2 regions of the Pararhizobium sp. IMCC3301 genome follow, and region 1 is predicted to be linked to the other one. Evidence: riboswitches for the same ligand, from Rfam matches in the RefSeq annotation. Region 1 holds a riboswitch; the other holds the start of a gene.

The links. A riboswitch is a leader RNA that binds a small molecule or an ion and turns the genes downstream of it on or off. The one in region 1 is predicted to bind thiamine pyrophosphate.
Region 2: linked by a shared signal. The riboswitch ahead of RAL88_RS19895 (hydroxyethylthiazole kinase) and the one ahead of RAL88_RS06640 (ABC transporter permease) in region 1 are both predicted to bind thiamine pyrophosphate.

The regions. Positions count from the first base shown of each region.
Region 1 is NZ_CP132336.1:1,377,644-1,381,854, reverse strand. Features, by position in the region: gene RAL88_RS06650 (adenylosuccinate synthase) at 1-324, shown strand, start outside; gene RAL88_RS06645 (hypothetical protein) at 372-2,150, shown strand; TPP riboswitch at 2,231-2,374, shown strand; gene RAL88_RS06640 (ABC transporter permease) at 2,395-3,270, shown strand; gene RAL88_RS06635 (ABC transporter substrate-binding protein) at 3,285-4,211, shown strand, end outside.
Region 2 is NZ_CP132336.1:4,180,699-4,184,909, forward strand. Features, by position in the region: gene RAL88_RS19890 (xanthine dehydrogenase family protein molybdopterin-binding subunit) at 1-1,949, shown strand, start outside; TPP riboswitch at 2,082-2,194, shown strand; gene RAL88_RS19895 (hydroxyethylthiazole kinase) at 2,185-2,928, shown strand; gene thiE (thiamine phosphate synthase) at 2,925-3,572, shown strand; gene thiD (bifunctional hydroxymethylpyrimidine kinase/phosphomethylpyrimidine kinase) at 3,572-4,211, shown strand, end outside.

The DNA of each region.
Region 1 (4,211 bases):
ATGAATGGCATTGCGCTGACCAAGCTTGATGTTCTGGACGGGCTGGAAGAAATCAAGATATGTACCGGTTACAGACTTGATGGAGAAATGATCGACCATCTGCCCGCATCGCAGGGCGGGCAACGCCGCATCGAACCGATCTATGAGAGTTTTGAGGGCTGGAACGCCACGACAGCGGGTGCAACCAGCTGGGCTGAACTGCCGGCCCAGGCAATAAAATATGTTCGCAGGGTCGAGGAATTAATTGGCGCGCCGGTGGCACTGCTGTCAACCAGTCCGGAACGGGATCACACAATTCTTGTGCACGACCCGTTTCATGATTAATGTTCTGACAACTGCCGGGCGAGAACTATTGGATAAAGTGTAAGCGTATGGCTGATTTTTATAAAGTGTTGAGAAAAACGATTGAAGCACTTCCCGTGGCAACGGGTCAGGCGCGACGATCTGTCTATGATCGTGCCAGGACCGCGATAAGCCGGCAACTTGATGCCATGGACCCGGCTCTGCCGCCATCAGAAGTGTCGCGTCAGCGGCTTGAACTGGAAGACAGTATCCGTGTCGTTGAAGAGGATTATGTTTCCGGGAAGATCATCACCAACTCCGAGCGTGAAAACACGGCACGGCTGGCGCATCAGGAGGAGGAAGAGGCAAGCTTCCGGGCTCATCGTTCCTCGCGCCAAGTTCAGGATGAAGCCGAGAATATGCGGCGCTCGGCCAGCACGCCGGTTGCTGCCGATTTGCCTAATCCGTCCGAAGTTGCTCCTCAGCCGCGGCTGAGGTCCGAGCCAGTAGCTGCTCCGGTTGCTGGGGCTGAACCGGCTGCGGCGTCTGTGGCAGCGTTTGATGCTGCAGTTGCTTCCGCGCGTTCGCTGGGCGATGCTCCTTCCAGAGCAACATCCGCCCTGCGCGAGCCGGTGCGGCCGAAAGCAGAGTCGGCAATGCGCGAAACGGCACGCGCTCAGTCCGCCGAACCGGCACCTGAACGGGGCCAGCGCCCCGGACTTTCCCGGCGCAGCAGCCGCGACGAGTATTATGATGCCCCGGCGCTGGATGATCCATATATGGATGACGTTGCAGATGTCGCGGATGATCAGGACGATTATTTCGATGAAGAGCAAATGCAGCGCGAGCGTGCACAACCGCGCAATAACCGTTCTGGTCGTAGCGGGCGCAATGGACGCCGTGGAGAAGAAAGCGGCCGTGGTGGGGGCGGGCGCGAACGCGCTTACTCAGATGATTACTATGACGACGATCAGGACCGGGTGGTTGTCCGTCGGCGGCGCCGGGTCTGGCCATGGCTGCTGTTGATTTTCCTTATTGGACTGGGAGCCGCTGGCTGGTGGGCCTATCAAAACCAGGACACGGTGATGGCCAATTTCGAGAGCTGGCTCGACTATGGCAATGATGATGTCAATCCGCTGAAGCCGGCGATTGGCGAAAGTTCATCGGGCGATGGGCCACGACGGGTCAATGCCAATGATGCGGCAAATGGTGCAGCGCCGACAGTGGCTGCACCGGCCGAGTCGGTCAAAAATGACGGCCGCATCATCGATGATTCGGGGCAGATGAACCCGAATATCGAACGCGGCGACGTCAGCGCTGCAGTTGGCGAAGGTGTGCTGCCACAACGCGCCATCCTGTATGAAGAAGGGGCTACTGCGGATGAATCCCAGGCTGTCGGAGGCGGCACGACGTGGAGCTTGCGGGAAGAAGGCGGATCGCCTGTGATCGTGGGCCGTGTTGAAGTGCCGCAACGCAGACTGACCCTTGATATCATTATCCGCAAGAATGACGATCCATCGATGTCATCAGCCAGCCACCTCGTTGAAATTTCATATCAGGCTCCGCCCAGACAGGTTGGCGGTGGAATCGATGATATTCCGGCACTGTTGTTGAAATCCAGCGAAGAGGCGCAGGGCGAATTGCTGGCATCGGCCGGTGTCAAAGTGTCTGATACCCTGTTCTGGCTGGCGCTCTCTGCGACACCTGAGAATATTGCCAAAAACCTTGATCTGCTGCGCAAAGGCTCGTGGTTTGATCTGCCGGTTCGTTACAAAAATAACAAGCGGGCCATCATCACGCTGGAAAAAGGCCGCGAGGGTGACGTTGTATTTTCCCAGGCGCTGGACGCCTGGGAACAGGGCAACTAGACCCTATAATATGTGCCGTGCCTGCGGTTATGCCAACGCGGTCAAATGACTGGACATTGATAAGATGTCCATTAGACTGAATTTGTTTCGAGGGGTGTCCCGGCGTTAACGGGGCTGAGATGGAAGCAGGCTGTTGTTCCAAAGATGGAACGGGAGCACGCGTTTCCGGACCCTTTGAACCTGATCCGGATCATGCCGGCGAAGGGACGAAAAGCGCTGATGTCTGTTATGCGCACCTTTCCGCATGGTCCTCAACCTTGATGGGCCGAGCCGCGTGACGCGCCAGTTTTTCAATTTCAAAGTGAGGCAGACCGGCGTAAAGACCGGCGTGCAGGCTTGGGCTCAAAATGCCTTCGCGCGGCTGCTACGGGCCATCGCAATTGCAATTGTGCTGGTGGCGGCGTGGCAGGCAATCGTGTCTGTGTTTGATCTGCCGCCGTTTGTGCTGCCCGGGCCGTTCCAGGTCATGGCAAGTCTTTACAACAATTTTTCCTATCTGCTTGGCCACGCCGCCATTACGGCAAGTGAAATTCTCATAGGTCTAGTGCTCGGCCTTGTGCTGGGCGTTGTGACCGGTCTTGGCATGGCACTGTCTGCTTCCGCTGCGCGGCTGGTATTTCCGGTAGTGCTGGCAACCCAGGCGTTGCCGGTATTTGCCATCGCTCCGCTGCTGGTGCTGTGGTTCGGTTTTGGCCTGGCCTCCAAGATCATCATGGCAACACTGATTATCTATTTTCCCATCACCTCAGCGTTTTTCGATGGTCTGCGGCGCACGGACCCCGATTTGCTGGATCTGGGGCGAATTGCCGGGGCAAGCCCGCTGCAGAGCCTGCTCCATTTGCGGCTGCCATCCGCGTTGCCCTCGCTGTCCTCGGGCCTGCGTGTTGGTGCCAGTCTGGCGCCAATCGGCGCCGTTGTTGGCGAGTGGGTCGGGTCTTCCGCCGGTCTTGGATTTGTCATGCTGCACGCCAATGGGCGGATGCAGACAGATCTGATGTTTGCGGCGCTTTTCATACTTGCGGTGTTCGTTGTGGTGTTGCGCATCGGAACCGATCAACTGACACGGCGGCTGGTTTTCTGGATGCCGGAAAATCAACCAGGCGTTTTTACCTCCACCTGAACAGGATATGTCTCATGCGTTTTTTTCTCAGTGTTTTTATTGTTCTTGCCGGCATTGCCAGTGCGCAGGCTCAGGAAAAGTTGACCGTACTGCTCGACTGGTTCGTCAATCCGGATCATGCACCGCTGATCATTGCCCAGGAACTCGGACTGTTTGCGCGCGAAGGGCTGGATGTGACTTTAGTCGCCCCGGCTGATCCCTCAGCGCCGCCAAGGCTGGTGGCGGCCGGGCAGGGCGATATTGCAATTTCCTATCAGCCCAGCCTGCATCTGCAGATCAAGGAAGGACTGCCGGTGGCCTGGATCGGGACATTGGTGGAAACACCGCTGAATGCCCTGGTGGTGCTGGCAGACGGTCCCATCCAGTCGCTGTCGGATCTGAAGGGCAAAAAGGTCGGCTTTTCGGTCGGTGGCTTTGAAGATGCACTGCTCGGGGCGATGCTTCAGGGTGTCGGGCTCAGCCTTGATGATGTGGAATTGGTGAATGTGAATTTCTCCCTGTCACCTTCGCTGATCAGCGGCAATGTCGATGCGGTCATCGGTGCGTTTCGCAATTTTGAACTGAATCAAATGGATCTGGTTGAGCGGCCGGGCAGAGCGTTTTATCCCGAAGAACACGGTGTGCCGGTCTATGATGAACTGATCCTGATTGCCCATATGGACAAGACTGGCGATCCGCGTTTCCGCAAATTTATGAATGCTGTGGAGGCGGCCACGATCTATCTGACCAACCATCCGGAGGAGGCGCTGGCGCTGTTCGTCAAGGCCTATCCCGAGTTGGATGATGAGCTGAACCGCAGGGCCTGGTTCGATACGCTGCCGCGCTTTGCCAAGCGTCCGCTTGCGTTCGACAAGGCACGCTATGAACGCTTTGCAGCCTTCATGAAAGAGCGCGGCCTGATTGATGAAGTGCCGGATATGGCACGCATTGCCAGACCGCTG
Region 2 (4,211 bases), 1.8 Mb from region 1:
CCGAAACGCTCGAACAGGCCCAGGCCGCAGCCGAATTGCTGGATATCGATTACGATCCACTGGATGTGATTGTGGACACCGCTGCCGCTCTTGATGAGGACGCAGCGCTGGTCTGGCCGGAACTTGGGTCCAATATGGCCAATCTGATCCATCGTGGTGATACGGAGAAAACCGAGGCTGCCTTCGCCGCAGCCGATAAAATCGCGAAGCTGGATATCATCAACAATCGCCTGGTCTGCAACTACATGGAGACGCGCGCCTGCCTGTCTGAATACGATGCCGAGAGCGGCCGGTTCACGGTAACCTTGGGCACTCAGGGTGGTCATGGCATGCGCGATATCATATGCGAAAACATCCTCAGGATTGAACCGGCACGCATGCGGATCATCACGCCGGATGTGGGTGGAGGATTTGGCCCCAAGGCCTTTGTATATCAGGAATATCCGCTGGTTATAAAGGCCAGCGAGGCGCTTGCCGCGCCGGTCAAATGGGTGTGCGACCGCTCGGAGCATTTTCTTCAGGATGCCCATGGCCGGGACAATGTTCTGACCGCCGAACTGGCCATGGATGCAGACGGGCGGTTTCTCGCCATGCGGGTCGATCTGACAGCAAATATGGGTGCCTATCTGTCGCAATATGCACCATTTATTCCCTATCTCGGGCTCACCATGGCCACCGGTTGCTATGATATTCCGGTGATGGATTACACTGTGAAATGCGTTTACACGAATACTGTTCCTGTGGACGCCTACCGGGGCGCGGGCCGCCCCGAAGCAGCCTATCATATTGAACGTCTGGTGAATGAAGCTGCCCGGATATCCGGGCTTGATCCCGCTGAAATCCGGCGGCGCAATTTCATCCGGCCGGAGCAGATGCCGTATCACACCCCGGGTGGCCGGATGTATGATACCGGCGATTTCGCTGGTCAGATGCAAGCTGCCCTGGACAATGCCGATGTCGCCGGGTTCGCAGCGCGCCGCGCGCAGAGCGCGGCAAATGGCAAATATCGCGGTTTTGGATTTGCCACTTATGTTGAAGCCTGTGCATTCGCGGGATCGGAAGAGGCCCGCATTGAATTGAACGATGATGGCAGCGTCACGCTGCTGATCGGAACCCAGTCAAACGGGCAGGGCCATCAGACAGCTTATGCGCAATTCATCGCCGGACATCTCGGGCTGGATTATGATCGGATCAATGTGGTTCAGGGCGATACCGACCGGGTTCGCAAGGGCAAGGGAACCGGTGGTTCCCGGTCGATTCCCCTCGGCGCTGTGTCAGTGGAATGGGCGGCAAAGTCGCTTGCCGAAAAGATCAAGGAAAAAGCGTCTGACGAGCTGGAAGCGGCACCCCGGGATCTGGAACTGAGCGAGGGTGTTGTCAGAGTGGTCGGCACCGACCGGCAGATCAGCCTTGCAGAAATCGCCCAAAAAAGCAGTGAGAAAAGCGGCGAACAGCTATTTGCTTTGGAAGAATTCAGGCAGAACGAGGCGACTTATCCCAATGGCACGCACGCGGTGGAATTGGAAATTGATCCGCAGACCGGAGTTACGACACTTCTCAATTATACCATTGTCGATGATTTCGGTGTCACCGTAAATCCGATGTTGCTGGCGGGTCAGGTCCATGGCGGTGTGGCCCAGGGGATCGGGCAGGCATTGCTTGAACACACTGTGTACGACAAGGATGGCCAGCTCCTGTCAGCCAGTTTTCTGGATTATTGCATGCCGCGCGCCGATGATATTATGGATTTTAATTTCCAGACCCGGAATGTCCCCTCCAAGACTAATGCTCTTGGCATCAAGGGGGCAGGGGAAGCCGGCTCGATCGGCTCCTGTCCGGCTGTCATGAACGCGGTTGTCGACGCACTCAGCCACGGCGCGGGACTGACCCATATCGATATGCCGGCCACTCCGTCGCGTGTCTGGGAGGCCTTGCAGAAAATCGCATGATGGTTTCATCCGGGAGCGGATATGCTCCGCTCTGGTGCCTGCCATGCTTCGGCCCGATTATCGGCTCAAACGGTTGGCGCAGCGTCACCTGAAGCTGTGCATTGCTTAATTGCTGAAATATGGTAAATGATTTTTCACTCATAGGGGTGCCGATTGCCACGGTGGCGGTCGGCTGAGAGGCATGTGACCAACCCTGACAACCTGATCCAGATCATGCTGGCGGAGGGAATGAGGTTTGCTCGATAAAGGCTTATCTCCCGATTGTTTGAAGACGCAAGCCGCAATCCTGCTGGACAGGGTGCGCAGCAGGCAGCCGCGCGTGCATTGCATCACCAATTCCGTGGCCCAGACATTGACCGCTAATGTACTGTTGGCGCTGGGTGCCGAACCCTCAATGACCATTGCTCCGCAGGAGACCGGTGGCTTTGTCAGCGCCGCCGATGCCGTTCTGATCAATCTGGGCACACTGGATGCGGAGCGCAGCAAAGCGGCACGCATTGCCGCGGAAACAGCGCTTGGACTTGGCCGTCCCTTTGTTCTTGACCCCGTTTTTGCCCATCGATCAGCCTCGCGAAAGGCGCTGGCAAACACACTATTGAGCTTGGGGCCAACCGCGATGCGCGGCAATGCAGAGGAAGTCTCGGGACTGAATGCTGATGATGACGTCACCATTGTGGCGCAAACCGGAGAGACTGACACAATCCGCTTTCGCAACCGCATCATCGCTTTACACAATGGCGATCCGTTGATGGCGAAAACGACCGGGGCCGGTTGTGCACTGGGTGCGGTGATGGCAGCCTTTCTGGCAACCAGCGAAGAGCCTTATCTGGCCGTTGTCGCGGCTCTTGTCAGCTTTGCCGTTGCCGGGCAACTGGCCGCCGCTGAAGCACAGGGTCCGGGCAGTTTTGTCCCGGCCTTTCTGGACCAACTGTACCGGCTTACACCTGCGGATATTGAAAAATTCGGACATTTGTCATGAGGCCCGTTGATCTGACACTTTATGGCATTCTCGACCCGCAGCGCAGCCTGGGGCGCGATCTGGACACTCTGGCTGATGCTGCAATTGCCGGGGGCTGCACCCTGCTGCAACTGCGCGACAAACTCGGTTCAACGCGGGACATGCTGTCTCATGCCAAGGCCATCAAATCCGCCATTGCCGGCCGGGTGCCATTCCTGATCAATGACAGGGTGGATGTCGCTCTGGCAATCGGGGCGGACGGGGTTCATCTCGGCCAGGACGATATGCCGGTGGCCGAGGCGCGCAGGCTAATGGGCCCCGGTGCCATAATCGGCCTGTCGGTGAAAACCAGGCAGCAGGCAATGCAGCTCCCCCGCCAGGATTTGAGCTATGTTTGCATTGGTGGTGTATTTGAGACCCGGTCCAAGGACAATCCAACTAGTATCGGCATCGACGGATGGGTTGAACTGGCCGCCCTGTGCCGAACCACAATGGCAGAGCCGATCCCTGTTGGCGCGATTGCCGGCATCGACCGCAATAGCGCGTTTGAGTTGGTAAAAGCGGGAGCCGATGGCGTGGCGCTTATTTCTGCGCTGTTCATGGAAGATGATGTTCGGGGCGCAGCTGCGGCCTTTCGCGACACAATTCAGCGGGCACGGTCCTGATGAGCACGATAAACACACCGATTGCTGTCACCATTGCCGGTTCGGATTCCGGTGGCGGAGCTGGAATTCAGGCGGATTTGAAAACTTTTTCCGCCCTCGGAGTCTATGGCGCCAGCGTCCTGACGGCGTTAACCGCGCAAAACACCATTGGCGTGTCGGCAATTCATGACGTTCCAGAGGCGTTTATCGCCGCCCAGATGGATTCGGTTTATTCCGATTTCAACGTTGCGGCGACCAAGATCGGCATGTTGTCGCAAGCGCCCATCATCAGGATTGTAGCTGCCGGGCTGGCGCACCATGGCGCGCAAAAAATTGTTCTCGATCCGGTGATGGTCACCACCTCGGGGGATTTGTTGCTTTCGGAAAATGCCGTTGAAAGTCTGAAATGCGATCTGCTTCCTGTAGCGGATATCATCACCCCGAATTTGCATGAAGCTGCCGTCCTGCTGGGCGCAGATCTGGCAGTCAGCCGCAGCGAGATGGAAAGCCAGGCCAAACAACTGCTGGCTTTGGGAGCCAGAGCGGTGTTGCTGAAAGGCGGGCATTTTGACGAGCCGAGCGCTGATGATCTGTATCTCAGTTCAGATGAGGGCAAATGGTTTTCAGCCCCCAGAGTCCCCACGCGCAACACCCATGGTA